DNA from 2 places in the Gottschalkia acidurici 9a genome. Region 2 is predicted to be linked to the other one. Evidence: riboswitches for the same ligand, from Rfam matches in the RefSeq annotation. Region 2 holds a riboswitch; the other holds the start of a gene.
The links. A riboswitch is a leader RNA that binds a small molecule or an ion and turns the genes downstream of it on or off. The one in region 2 is predicted to bind S-adenosylmethionine.

Region 1 (7,214 bases), 1.0 Mb from region 2:
TTTTTAACATAACTCTTATAATTGTTGATAATGCTTGCATCTAGCTTTTTTGTCTTTTTCTATATTAACCGATATCTAAAATTACTAATAAATTAGATGTACTGAACTATCAGACTAGTTTCTGAGAGTTAGTGATTCTATATCTATTTAGTATATGTATTTTTTAGAGGTTTATAACTTACTATGATTATGTCTATAAGTTGAAGGTATTGACCTTTTAGAAATAAGATGTAATAGTGTGATATTATATGAGTGATGAGTGTGCGAATAGTGCTACTAGAGTATTTAATTGAAAAAGGGGGTCTAGTCTATTGCAAAAAAAAATTAAGTTAGCTGCAGTCGCAATAACTTTATTATTACTAATAAGTAAATATTATGATTTTAATAAATATGTAAAAGTAATTTTTAACGATTTTAAGCTAAATAGTTTTGATCAAGTCATAGGATTGAAACTATCTTTTGATAATAGAGAAGATTCTGATTATAGAAAAGACAATGATATAGACCACATAAACAAAATACTTGAATACTTTAATTCTTTTGAATATGAAAAATGTGAGGAATTTAACTTTGATGATGAAGTCACTAAATTTATGTTTGAGAATACTAAAACAGGTGAAGAAAAGAGTATTCATGTTTATAACGAAAATGAAATAATGGTATATATACAGAGAGGAAAAGATCAGATATTTCTTTTAAAGGTTAAAGATGATGCTTTAGATATTGAATACATTGAGAATTTATTTAATAATTTAAATGAACGTATCTAAATTTTAATCGTTTTTATTGAATAAAGTATAGTTTTATATTAACTTGGGTTAGAAAACTAAATATAAGTCTTGTAAGAGGTTCTAGAGCATAAGAAACAGGAATATGCTTTATTAGAACATTCCCATTTTTTATGAAATATTAGCTTCTTGACAACTTATAACTTTTAAACAACAGAACTCTTCCAGAGGGTATATATAAATCATGCAGCGATTTAATTCCCGATTAAGTAAAAAAATGGACAAAAAAAGCTATATTCAGCTTATTGTCCATTTTTCTGTTTTTACTTATATACACAAGAATTTTACTCATTAATATTTTCTTTTAATATACTAAATAAGATACTAAATAGAAAAATACAACTACAATATAGATTGAAAATAAAATTTTTTGACATAAATGATTAGGAGTGAATATTTTTTCAACCCATAAAGAAAGTATCCAAAATGCTAGTGTTATAAGTAGTAAAATATGAGCATTGTTTTTTATAAAATTTTGATATCCCATATAAGACATGAAGATTTACCTACTTTCACCAAGAGATTCTATCACTATTGTATAAGTAAGCAAAGTGATCTAGTTTACCTGAAACTTTAAGTGATAATGTACCTGATTCTCCAATACCAAGTCCTCCACCAACTTCAACACCTAATTGGCTATTCCTATAAAAATCGCCATTGATAGAATAGTATATAGACTTGCTATTTTCTAAATTAACATAAATATCACCCTGGAATCCATATGTACCACCCCTATAACCCCTATCTAAAGTATAGTTCAAAATTCTATGAATAACCATAGGGCCAGATTTATTTACTTCACAGTAAAAAACCATTTGAACGTAATATTTACCTTTTACGAATATAGTTTGAGAAATCTCCCTATATTCTGTTCCACTAGCAGTACGTAAAGATATAGCATCTGTTTCTAAACTATTTTGAAGCATTTCTTTAGCTTCATTTTTACTAATATTAGATTTTTCAGATAAGCTTTCTGCTAATTCATCTAGTGTTTTAGGATCACTAATTGTAACATCAGAGTTATTTAAATCCAAAGTTTGTGTGGAATCAATCGTGTCATTAGAAGCATAAGAATCAATAGAAACTGATAAAGTGAGTATGGTAGCAATTAAAAAAAGTGATAGATATTTGGTTAACGATTTAATCATTCTCATATAAATATGCACCCTTTCCATTTGTTTTTTCAACGTTGAAATATTAAATTTACAAATGCTAGCATAAATCAATCATATGACATAAAGAATTAAGTGTCAAATTAAACTATTTTTTATTTAAATACCTATTACAGGTTAAAATGTTTAGATTGTAATCAAGGTAGAGTTTTACACTAAGAACCGAAGATCAACCGAATGTTTTTCTCAGTTATCCTTCTGGCTCACGCGAGTGTTCCTGAAGGGAAATAAAGTTTTAGTTAATTTTTTAAAAAAGGTTATAGGTTATCTGAATACTAGAGTAAAGCCTTGTCTTTTAAGCCTGTGGAGCAAATTATCCTTACATGATCTTTTTATAATAATCATGGAAGAGAGGTTGCAGTGAGAGGGTTTTAGGTATAAAAAAAGATATGCAATTAATACATCTCTTAAGGGTTACAAACTTTACAGGCAGTATATACCGTGACTTGAGCTTCACTTGACGTAACGTATTGCTTTATTTGTCTTACAGTTCTACAGTTAGCTCTGTGATACTTTTTATCTGTCATGACTATAACAAGATCTACACTGGTGTTTTGCTGTGATTGAGTATTCGCATTATAGTTATTACTAGCAGTACTTTAGCTTCGTATTGAGCCTTAGCAGATTCGTTCCAAAGTCCTGTACTATTATCTTTGGCTTCTGATGTAAAACTAGTATTGGAATATTAAAGTTAGATTATTAGTTAGTAAGAACTGAAAGCAAGATAATAGAAGCATCAACAGAACACTTAGAGCAGTACCTGTAAGTAGAGATGAACTTATAGATTAAAAGTCAAATACAAAACTTATTATAAAAAAGCCGATGTTGCATGTATTGTTGGGAGTTCAAGAAAGTATATGAAGAAAGAAGGACTGTAATTAGCATGTGAGTTTGAGATAGCTATTGACATAAAAAAACTATGTGGTAACATTACTCTATTGAAAATAGAATAAAAAACTTGATTACCTTATCAAGAGAGGTGGAGGGACAGGCCCTATGAAACCCGGCAACCGATAATTTAAATTATTTGGTGCTAAATCCTGCAGGACTAGAGTTCTGGAAGATGAGGTCTTATTATAATAAGAAATAAGGGCTCTTCTTTTAGAAGGGTCCTTTTTAGTTAACAAACCAATTTCAATGTACTTTTGAAATTACATGAGTTATTAATATTCTTATCAATGACATAGAAGAAACTATCGACATAGGGGATTAAGAATTATAAACAATGAGAAGGATAAGATACTCAATATGCGTCTTATTGTGAATAATAAATATAAGGAGTGATATGTTAAAATGAGAAAATGGTTATTTACATCGGAGTCAGTAACAGAAGGACATCCAGATAAAATGTGTGATCAAATATCAGATGCTATACTAGATGCTATGCTTGAAAAAGATCCATCGTCAAGAGTTGCTTGTGAAACTACAGTAACTACAGGGCTTGTGATGGTAGCAGGGGAAATAACTACAAATACTTATGTGGACATACCTAAGTTAGTAAGAAAGACTGTAGAAGAGATAGGGTATACTAGAGCGAAGTATGGATTTGATGCAGAAACTTGTGCAGTTATGACTACTATAGACGAACAGTCAGCAGATATAGCTCAAGGAGTAGATGAAGCTTTAGAACATAGAGAAGGGCAAAAAAATGAATTAGATCTAATTGGAGCAGGAGACCAAGGTATAATGTTTGGTTTTGCTTGTAATGAGACTAAAGAGCTTATGCCGCTTCCAATATCATTAGCTCATAAACTAGCAAAGAGATTAACAGATGTAAGAAAAGATGGAACACTAGACTACTTAAGACCAGACGGAAAAACTCAAGTAACAGTAGAATACCATGATAATAAACCAGTTAGAGTAGACGCTATAGTTATATCTACTCAACATGGACCAGAAATAGATCAAGAGACTATAGAGAAAGACTTAAAAGATAATGTAATAAGTCCAATAATACCAAAAGAATTATTAGATGAAGATACTAAATACTATATTAACCCAACTGGAAGATTCGTAGTTGGAGGGCCACAAGGAGATACTGGACTTACAGGAAGAAAAATAATCGTAGATACTTATGGTGGATATGCAAAACATGGAGGAGGAGCTTTCTCAGGAAAAGATCCAACAAAAGTAGATAGATCAGCTGCCTATGCTGCAAGATACGTTGCAAAAAATATAGTAGCTGCAGGACTTGCAGATAAATGTGAGCTTCAACTTGCATACGCTATAGGGGTTGCACAACCAGTATCTATACTTGTAGATACTTTCGGAACTAATAAGATAGAAGAAACTAAAATAGAAGAACTAGTTAAAAAACATTTTGACTTAAGACCAGCTGCAATAATAAGAGATTTAGACTTAAGAAAACCAGTATACAGACAAATAGCAGCATACGGACACTTCGGAAGAGAAGACTTAGGATTATCTTGGGAGAAAACAGATAAAGCTGAAATCTTAAGAAAAGAAGGACTAGGACAATAATAAACCAATAAAACAATAAAAAAGAGCCTATACAAGGCTCTTTTTTATTGCAAAAAAATACAAGTAGTTAATGAAACTCTATTACATAGTTAGCACGACTTTATATATACACTAAATAGAAAAGAACGGACTTGAAAGATATCTTAAGCGGACTTTTACTCAACTCCTAAATTTACCAAATAAGTCTACATATATAAACTATACTTACCTAGGAATAAACAATGGAGTACTCCTAACGGAGGTAAGTATGTATATAAAGATAAATCACTTTTACGAACAGATTAAAAGTGGAGGACCAATAGATAGTAAATATAAAGAGGAGATTTTAGAAGATTTGAAACCACTGATAATATCGTCAATAAAGAAATACTATAATAATTATCAAATGTACGATGACCTTATTCAAGAAGGATATGAAGTTATATTAACTATATTGCAAGAAAAGAAACTAGAAAGTGGAAAACACTTCTTAGGATATATAAAGAATGCTTTAAGGTTTCATTACTTAGACAAACATAAAATAAAGGAAAGTTCTATATCTATAAATCACAATATAAGTGATGGTGAAAATTTAGAACTAGTAGATATGTTAGAAGATCCTAACTTAACTCAGGACAACATCATAGTAAAAAAAGAAGAACAAAGAGAACTTTGGAATAGTTTATTAGAACTTACGGAAAGACAACGAGATATAGTTATACTTTTTTATGTAGAGGAAAAGTCCATAAATTATATAGCAAAAAAGTTGGGTATATCTTACAGAACAGTTGTAAATACAAAAACCACAGCATTAAAAAAGCTTTTTACTTTAAATGAAAGATAGATGTATCAGATACCTAGCTTTGTTCGTAAGCACACTCAATCCTTTATGGTTACTATATAATCAATTCCTAAATTAAAGAAACTTTGAATTTAATTTTCTTCTTATAGTAAATACATCTCCTTATTTCTATATAGGGATTAAAGGAGGTGACAACATGCCAATAACAACAGAAACTAAAAGTTCAAAATTAAAACTTATTTTAGAGAAGGGAAAAAACGATAAAGGTGAACCAATCGCAAAATCTAAAACTTTCTCAAATCTAAAACCAGAAGCAACAAATGAAAGCATCTATCAAGTAGCAGATACAATATCTAAGCTACAAAAGCTACCCCTTATAGAGGTATCAAGAGTAGATGAAGTAGTAATCTCGAAACAATAAGTAACTACACAGTAGAAAGGAAGGTGATATAGTGAAGACTGAAAAACTACAACTAATATTTAAGAATGAAAGTAACTCAAACGTAACCCTAACTGTAGAAGATCCAAGTAATGAATTAACTGAATTAGAAGTAAAAGCTGCTATGGAAGATATAGTAAGCGAAGATGTATTTAGAACTAAAACCGGAAATATAGTTTCAATATCAAGAGCAAAAATAGTAACAACTGAGACTAGAGAATTAGAAGTACAATAAAAAAAGGAGAAAGGAGCTGATTATCAGCTCCTTTCTAACATCCAAATTGAAAGCGAGGCTGATAAACATGGAGAATATATACACTAATGTAGCAAATCTAGGATTTCCTATAGTAGTTTCTATCTATTTGCTAGTTAGGATTGAAGGAAAATTAGACCACCTTACGGAAAGCATAGATAATCTTTCAAAAGTTATAATTTCTTCAAAGATATAGGGTCATTTTTTAAAAGACTATAACGGAGAAGAAATAAGAGTATGTATAAATCTCATGAATATTTCTGTTGAAGTTATAGTCTAAATATATAAAATCAGATGGCAAATTGAAGTGTTTTTTATAGATAAAACAAAATTAAATATAAAAAAGTCTTTGGAGCAACTGAAAATGCTGTTGCTTCTTTTAATGTAACATAAAGTATAAAAAATGAGTTTTGTAAATAATTTTGTAGTAAAATGTTGAAATACCATATAAATCAATGAGTTCATAAATAGTTAAAGTTATGTTATAGTGTAGTAAGGAGGTAATTATATGGATATAATGAAGTTTATTGACTTCGCACTAGTAGGAGTGCCAGAAACGACTATGATGTTGCTTATAGGACTTTTATTAGGTTATGGTAAGGGGTTTTATAAAAGATTAAACTTTTTAATGTTTAGAGTTGTAATAGCAACTGTCTTAATACTTTGTGCTATATTCTTTGTTAGAAGCAGATTGACTAGTATACAAGCTATAGGTATGTCTAGTCTTTTAATCTATATAGTAACTTTCAAGAGTTTGTTTGGAATGAATATAAGAAAAAGCATAGTAACTGGAAGTCTAGCGATCTTTATAATATCTGCAACTGAAATAGTTACCTTTCCTATACTGAAATACATTGCAGAAGGTAAATACTTTGAAGATAGATTTAACGTAACTTTAATTACTAGAATTATACAATTTATAATTTTAATATGCTTACATAAATTTGAGATTTCACTAACTAATATTAGCGCAGTTAGTAGAGGGTGGTATAGATTAAAAACCAATGAAAAGATCACATCGATATTTGTTATGCTATTACTTATGCTATGTGTTATATTCAACACAAGCTATTCTGATTTATGCTTAAAGATAAATATGAACACTTTAAATTCAAAAGACTTGAATATAAATATGACTATATATTTTATAGAAAACTTATTATTTATAGCAGTAACAGTTTATATCTTAAATAGAACAAAAGATTACTATAAGTATGAAGAAATTCTATTAAAAGGAGAGGATGAGTTGTTACTAAGGTTACTAGATGCAACAGATGATAGTGATACTATAAGAAGGTAT
Region 2 (7,214 bases):
TTCTAAGTCATCAAAGTCAATTTCATACTTTCCATCTTTTAAAATTAGAGGATTTTCTACTAATTTTCTATCATTATTCTTAACAGAGTTAAAAAAAGGTGGATATACTGGTGGCTGTATCATTATTTCGTCACCTTCATTTGTTAATGATTGAATAGCTGCACATATAGCAGGCACAACCCCCGGAGTATTTACTATCCATTCTTCTTTAACATCATATCTATATCTACTTTTACACCACTCTATGAATGGTTTTCTATGCTTAGATTCTGTTAATGTATATCCATATATTCCATGTTTTGCTCTTTTTTCTATAACTTCTACAGCTTCCCTAGGAGGTGCAAAGTCCATATCTGCTATCCAAAGTGGTATTAAGTCATTCGTTCCAAAGTATTTATATGCACCATCCCATTTGTTTGAATAAGTTCCCATTCTATCTATTACTTCATCAAAGTTATATTTCTTACTCATTAAAATCTCCCTTTCCTTTATATATTCTTTAATGCATTTTCTAAGTCTTCTATCAAGTCGTCTACATTTTCTATACCAACTGACATTCTTATAAGATCTGGTGAAACACCTGCTACTATTTGTTCTTCTTCCGTTAATTGTTGATGTGTAGTTGATGCTGCATGTATTATAAGTGACTTAGCATCTCCTACATTTGCTAAATGTGAAAATATCTCTACAGATTCTATTAATTTTTTACTTGCCTCATATCCACCTTTAAGTCCAAAAGCAAATATACTTCCTGATCCTTTAGGCAAATATTTTTTAGCTATTTCATGATATTTATTTGTTTTAAGTGCAGGATATTTCACCCATGCTACTTTTTCATGATTTTCTAAATATTCAGCTATTTTTTTTGCATTCTCTACGTGTCTTTCCATTCTAAGCGAAAGAGTCTCTATTCCCTGTAAAATTAGAAATCCATTAAACGGAGATAGACAGGCTCCTATGTCACTCATAAGTGTATTTCTTGTTCTTGTAATATAAGCAGTTTCTCCGAACTGCTCGTAGAACTTTACTCCTTTAAATCTATCTTGTGCTTCTGTAAGCTGAGGGAATTTTCCGTTATCCCAATTGAATTTTCCACTATCAATTAGTATCCCGCCTATGCTAGTTCCATGACCTCCTAAAAATTTAGTAAGTGAATGAACTACTATGTCTGCTCCAAATTCTATCGGTCTACAAAGATAAGGTGTAGCAAATGTATTATCTACTATTAGTGGTACTTTATTTTCATGTGATATATTAGCTATTTCTTCTATATCAGATACATTTATTTCTGGATTTCCTATAGTTTCTATGAATACTGCTTTAGTTTTATCTGTTATTACTCCCCTAAGCTCATCTAAATTGTCAGGATTAAAATACTTAACATTTATACCAAGGTCTTTAAAAGTATAATTAAAAAGAGTTACTGTCCCTCCGTATAAAGTTGATGATGCTACTATCTCATCCCCCGCCTTTGCTAGACCTAATATTGCATAAGTTATAGCTGCCATTCCAGATGACGTTACTAATGTAGATAATCCACCTTCTAACTGTGCTAATCTATTTCCTAATATCTCAAACACAGGATTTCTAGTTCTAGAGTAAGCATATCCGAATTTTTTTAATGCAAAAATATCTGCAGCGTCTTCTGTATCATCAAATAAATAAGATGCTGTTTGATAAATTGGTACTGCTCTAGATTTAGCTTCTCTATCTATAGTTTGCCCTCCATGAAGTTGTATAGTTTCAAATCGTAATTTTTTGTCCATTTACCTAGCCTCCTAATTTTCTATAATAAAAAATCTTCCTACTATTGTTCAGTAGGAAGATAATCTTCTGTTTCGTCTTATCTATCAGGATCCTACCTGCTGGATGTAGCACCTTCAAGAAATTCTCTTGGGTTGCTGGGCTTCACAGGGCCAGTCCCTCCACCTCTCTGGATAAGAATATTTTATTATCAAATATGTACCATATATTATAGATTATTATATAGTCTTAATAATATTCTGTCAACTTTATTTTTTATAATTCTTATAGGTATTATAGAGATTACTTTTTATATCTTTACAAAAATAAAATAATAAACTATAATTGTGTTAAATCATATAAAGAAAAATATAATAACATCGAGCTAGGGGAGCCTTTTGGCTGAGAAGGTTTAAAAACCTGACCCTTTGAACCTGATATGGTTAGAACCATCGTAGGAAAGCTTATATTTAGTTTACTTTATAATAGTAGATTATTTTTGCTATATATTATTTTGCATACTATAAGGCTTACCTAGAGGTAAGCCTTTTTTGTATTCTCAACAGTATTAAAGAGTTTTATTTAGAAGGTGGTGATATAAATGAACATTTTTATAAATGGTCAGAAAGAAGTTATAGAAGAAAGTATAACTCTTTTAGATTATTTAATATCCAAAGGACTTTATCCAAATAATGTAGTGGTTGAATATAATCTTAATGTACTTAGAAGTGAAGATTGGGCTAATACAGTATTAAAAGAAAATGATAGCTTAGAAGTTTTAAGCTTTGTAGGAGGAGGTTGATAATATGTCCGATAAACTAATAATTGGTGGAAAAGAGTTTAGTAGTAGATTGCTTGTTGGAACTGGTAAATATTCTTCCGATAAGCTTATTCCACAAGTCTTGGAAAAATCTAAATCTGAAATCATTACGGTTGCTTTAAGAAGAGTAAATTTTAGTTCTGATTCAGAAAATATACTAAGTTACATACCTAAAGGTATCCAACTTCTCCCTAATACATCTGGAGCAAGAAATGCTGAAGAAGCAATACGAATAGCTAGACTTGCAAGGGCAACAGGATGTGGAGATTGGATTAAAATAGAAGTTATTTCAGACAATAAATATCTTCTTCCTGATGGATATGAAACTATAAAGGCTACTGAAGTTCTAGCATCTGAAGGATTCGTAGTCCTTCCATATATAAGTCCAGATCTTATGGTGGCAAAAGAGCTTGTTAATGTAGGGGCTGCTACTGTTATGCCTTTAGGTTCTCCTATCGGATCAAATAGAGGTATACAGACTAGAGAGCTAATTAGAATACTCATAGATGAAATACCTATTCCAGTAATTGTAGATGCAGGTATAGGTAAGCCCTCTGATGCTTGTGAAGCTATGGAAATGGGTGCTGATGCTTGCCTTTTAAATACAGCTATAGCTTCATCTAATGACCCTATACTTATGGCTCAAGCTTTTGGTAGTGCGGTTGAAGCTGGAAGAAAGGCTTACCTTGCAGGACTTGGAGAAGTAAATATAACAGCAAGTGCATCTTCTCCACTTACAGGTTTTTTAAACGAATAATTTGATAAAGAAGGTTATATTATGAGTTTTTATAGTATTTGTTCTAAATACAAGGACTTCAATTTAGAAAGTTTTAATAAGCAAATTACTAAAAATGATATAAGGAAAATCTTAAAGAAAAGTAAGTTAAATTCTATGGACTTCTTAGCATTACTCTCTCCAACAGCAGAATATTTTCTTGAGGATATGGCTCAGCTATCACATAAACTTACAGTTCAGCAGTTCGGAAAGACTATACTTATGTATACTCCTATGTATTTAGCCAATTATTGTACAAATCAATGTGTCTATTGTGGGTTTAATGCAGTAAATAGTATAGGTAGAAATCAATTAACATTTGAAGAGGTTGAAAAAGAGTCGAAATTAATTTCTTCTAAAGGATTTAGGCACATATTAATACTTACCGGAGATGCAAAAAGTATATCTTCCGTAGAGTATATTAGTAAATGTGTAGATATTTTAAGGAAGTATTTTAACTCTATCGGAATAGAAATATATGCATTAGAAGAGAATGAATATTCAACATTAGTACAAGCAGGAGTTGACTCTTTAACCATATATCAAGAAACTTATAATGAAGAGCTTTATGATAAACTTCATCTCAAGGGTCCTAAGAAAGATTATAGATTTAGACTTGATGCTCCTGAAAGAGCTTGTAAGGCTAATATACGTTCAGTAAATGTTGGAGCTCTCCTAGGTCTTGATAATTGGCAAAAAGATGCCTTTTTAACAGGATTACATGCAGAGTACATTCAGAATAAATATTCTCATATAGATGTTAATGTGTCTATGCCTAGAATACGACCTCATGTTGGTGAAGACTTCCCTTGCATGCCAGTTAATGATAAAAACCTAGTTCAGTTTATATTAGCTCTTAGACTTTTTATACCCAGAGTTGGAATAACAATGTCAACAAGAGAAGATGTCAATTTTAGAAACAATGTACTACCACTAGGTGTTACTAAAATGTCAGCGGATTCTAATACTTCTGTAGGCGGACATTCTAAAAATAGTGATGATAATGGACAATTTGATATATCTGATAACAGAGACTTACAGGATATGTTATTAGACATAAAAAACTTGGATATCAGCCAGTTCTTAAAGATTGGGATATCATATAGTTTTAGTTTATAAAAGGCTGGTGAATTTATGAATCTTTTTGAAGAAACTTTGTTAAATCAACTTGGTGAAAACAACTTTAAAGCTATACAGTCAGTCAAAATAGGTATTGCAGGTGCAGGCGGACTTGGCTCTAACTGTGCCTTTAATTTAACTAGGTGTGGATTTAAAAACTTTATAATAGCTGATTTTGACAAAATTGAATACTCTAATTTAAACAGACAGTTTTTCTTTTATCATCAAGTTGGTATGCCTAAAGTCGAGGCTCTTAAAGAAAATCTTATTTTAATAAATCCTGATGTTAATATAGATTCATTAAATATATATTTAAACTATGATAATTTAGAAGATATATATAATGATTGCGATATAATAGTTGAAGCTTTTGACAAGTCAAGTTGTAAAAAAATGATAGTTGAGAAGTTTTTAGGATCAAATAAACTTTTAGTTTCAGCATCTGGCCTTGCTGGCTGGGATGATAGTAACCTTATAACTACTAGGAAAATTAAAAGTAATTTTTATCTTATAGGAGATTTGGTTTCCGAAGTAAGTGAAAACTGCCCACCAATTTCTCCAAGAGTTAATACTGCTGCTGCTAAACAGGCGAATGTTATATTAAACTATGTAATTAATAATTTTAGGAGATGATTTCATTGAGAAATAAACTTAAAGCTTTATTCGAAAAAGAACTATATTGTATAACTGCTGAAGAATTTTCAAATGGAAAAGACAATATACAAGTTGTAAAGGAGTTAATAGACTCAGGAGTTAAGATAATTCAGTATAGAGAAAAAGATAAAAAATCTCTTTATAAGTATGAAGAATGCAAGAAAATAAGAGAGCTCACTAGAGAAGCTGGTGTTACTTTTATTCTAAATGATGATATAGATATAGCAATACTTGTAAATGCTGATGGAGTTCATATTGGACAAGAAGATATTCCTATAAAAAAAGTTAGGGAGCTTGTAGGAAATGATATGTTCATAGGGCTGTCTACTCATTCATCTGAAGAAGCTCAAAGTGCAGTAGCTAATGGTGCTGATTATATAGGAGTAGGGCCTATATTTAAAACATCTACTAAAAAAGATGTCTGTGATCCTTTAGGATTTGAATATCTTGAATATGTTTCTAAAAATATAGATATTCCTTTTGTTGCGATAGGCGGAATTAAAGAACATAATGTTTCCGAAGTTTTAAATCATGGTGCTAGGTGTGTATGTATGATTTCTGAAATAGTTGGTGCAGAAGATATAGGCTTAAAAGTTAAAAGAATAAAAAATATAATAAAAAATACTAAGTAATAGTAAGAATCTATAGATATAAAATTTCTTCCTGTCATCTTTCACATCTATAAAAGATGACAGGTTTTTAAAATTGTTGATATACTATAATATCTTTTTAATACTAACTTAAATTTATAATCCAAATAGCTTAGAAGAAATATACATTATAAAAGGTATAGTTAATATACTCATAAGTGTAGTTAAAAATACTCCTTGAGATGCCAAGCTATAATCCGAATCATACCTTCTAGCAAATATAGCTGTATTAGGTGCTGAGGGCATTGCATCTATTATTATAGTTATACCAATTATAATCTTAGGTAGTTTAAATAGTAATAGTGCAAGTATTATTGTAAATGGAACTACTATTAGTCTAATTAGACATGTTAGAATTAAAGTCCTATTTTTAAACATAGAACCTAATTCTGTTGATCCTAGATTCCCGCCAACAATTATCATAGCTAAAGGAATAGTCATAGTTCCCAACATATTCATAGGTTCATATACAAGTCTTGGTAAACTCAGTGGTGTTAAAAATATAATAAGACCTATGACTACACTAATTATACCTGGATTAAATATAAATTTCTTTATAGAACTTTCATCTGTACTCTCATTATGGTCAACTAATTTCACCCCAAATGTCCATACAAAAGCATTAAAAGTTATATTAAGTATAGCGGCATAAAATACACCCTCATCTCCATATAATGCACTAGCTATTGCAATTCCCATAAAGCCATGATTTGAGAAAAATATTAAAAATCTATATATACCTTTCTGTGGATCTTCTACTTTCGAAATATCAGTAAATGTCTTTGATATAATAGCCTTTATTATGTACGTAAGTATACTTACAGAAAGTATTATTGCACTATATATAACTTTATCCTTAGAAAACTCTTTATCCATTGAAACTATAATAAAGATTGGTAATGTTACTTTTAAAACAAATTCTGAAAATCCCTTTATAACTTCATCCGTTATTATATTTCTTTTTCTTATAATAAAACCAACTATTACTAAGGAAAATAATATTATAGTTTGTTCTAATACTTTATTAAACATATTTCAAACCCTCCTTTTTTAATATATTATGCAGTACTTAATCTATAACTTCTATATTTTTTATGTTATTAGAGTTTAATTAAAACAAAGTATTAAATTAATCTAAGAGTACTTTACCCTTCACAATTTAACTTTTTGCTTCTATATCCACTACCAATCATTATAAGTATAATGTTCATTATAAGATATAGGTTCATAATTTGAACAAAAGTCAAGAAGCTCTCTACTCCTTGCTTTGTAACATTCATTATTGCTTGAAAAAAATTTGCATACATCATCCTTATTGTTAACTTCAATTCCTTTAAAGCAAAATATTTCATTGTCATTATCTCCGTATGGACAGAAGTTACCATATCTACAAGATTGACAACATGCAACCCTTACATTTGCTGGCATCACCTTCTGTAAATTCTTTATTGCA

Region 1: it holds a riboswitch for S-adenosylmethionine, as region 2 does, so the genes downstream of both, metK (methionine adenosyltransferase) here and CURI_RS05915 (O-acetylhomoserine aminocarboxypropyltransferase/cysteine synthase family protein) in region 2, are expected to answer to the same signal.

Annotation. Positions count from the first base shown of each region.
Region 1 is NC_018664.1:231,617-238,830, forward strand. Features, by position in the region: gene CURI_RS01115 (hypothetical protein) at 312-770, shown strand; gene CURI_RS01120 (hypothetical protein) at 1,301-1,942, opposite strand; SAM riboswitch class I at 2,925-3,030, shown strand; gene metK (methionine adenosyltransferase) at 3,254-4,441, shown strand; gene CURI_RS14855 (sigma-70 family RNA polymerase sigma factor) at 4,689-5,264, shown strand; gene CURI_RS01135 (DUF1659 domain-containing protein) at 5,419-5,643, shown strand; gene CURI_RS01140 (DUF2922 domain-containing protein) at 5,675-5,896, shown strand; gene CURI_RS15180 (YvrJ family protein) at 5,964-6,110, shown strand; gene CURI_RS01145 (hypothetical protein) at 6,423-7,214, shown strand, end outside.
Region 2 is NC_018664.1:1,258,177-1,265,390, reverse strand. Features, by position in the region: gene CURI_RS05920 (MalY/PatB family protein) at 1-471, opposite strand, end outside; gene CURI_RS05915 (O-acetylhomoserine aminocarboxypropyltransferase/cysteine synthase family protein) at 489-1,766, opposite strand; SAM riboswitch class I at 1,841-1,944, opposite strand; TPP riboswitch at 2,121-2,221, shown strand; gene thiS (sulfur carrier protein ThiS) at 2,345-2,545, shown strand; gene CURI_RS05905 (thiazole synthase) at 2,550-3,320, shown strand; gene thiH (2-iminoacetate synthase ThiH) at 3,342-4,457, shown strand; gene thiF (sulfur carrier protein ThiS adenylyltransferase ThiF) at 4,473-5,090, shown strand; gene thiE (thiamine phosphate synthase) at 5,096-5,743, shown strand; gene CURI_RS05885 (AEC family transporter) at 5,858-6,793, opposite strand; gene CURI_RS05880 (hypothetical protein) at 6,944-7,214, opposite strand, start outside.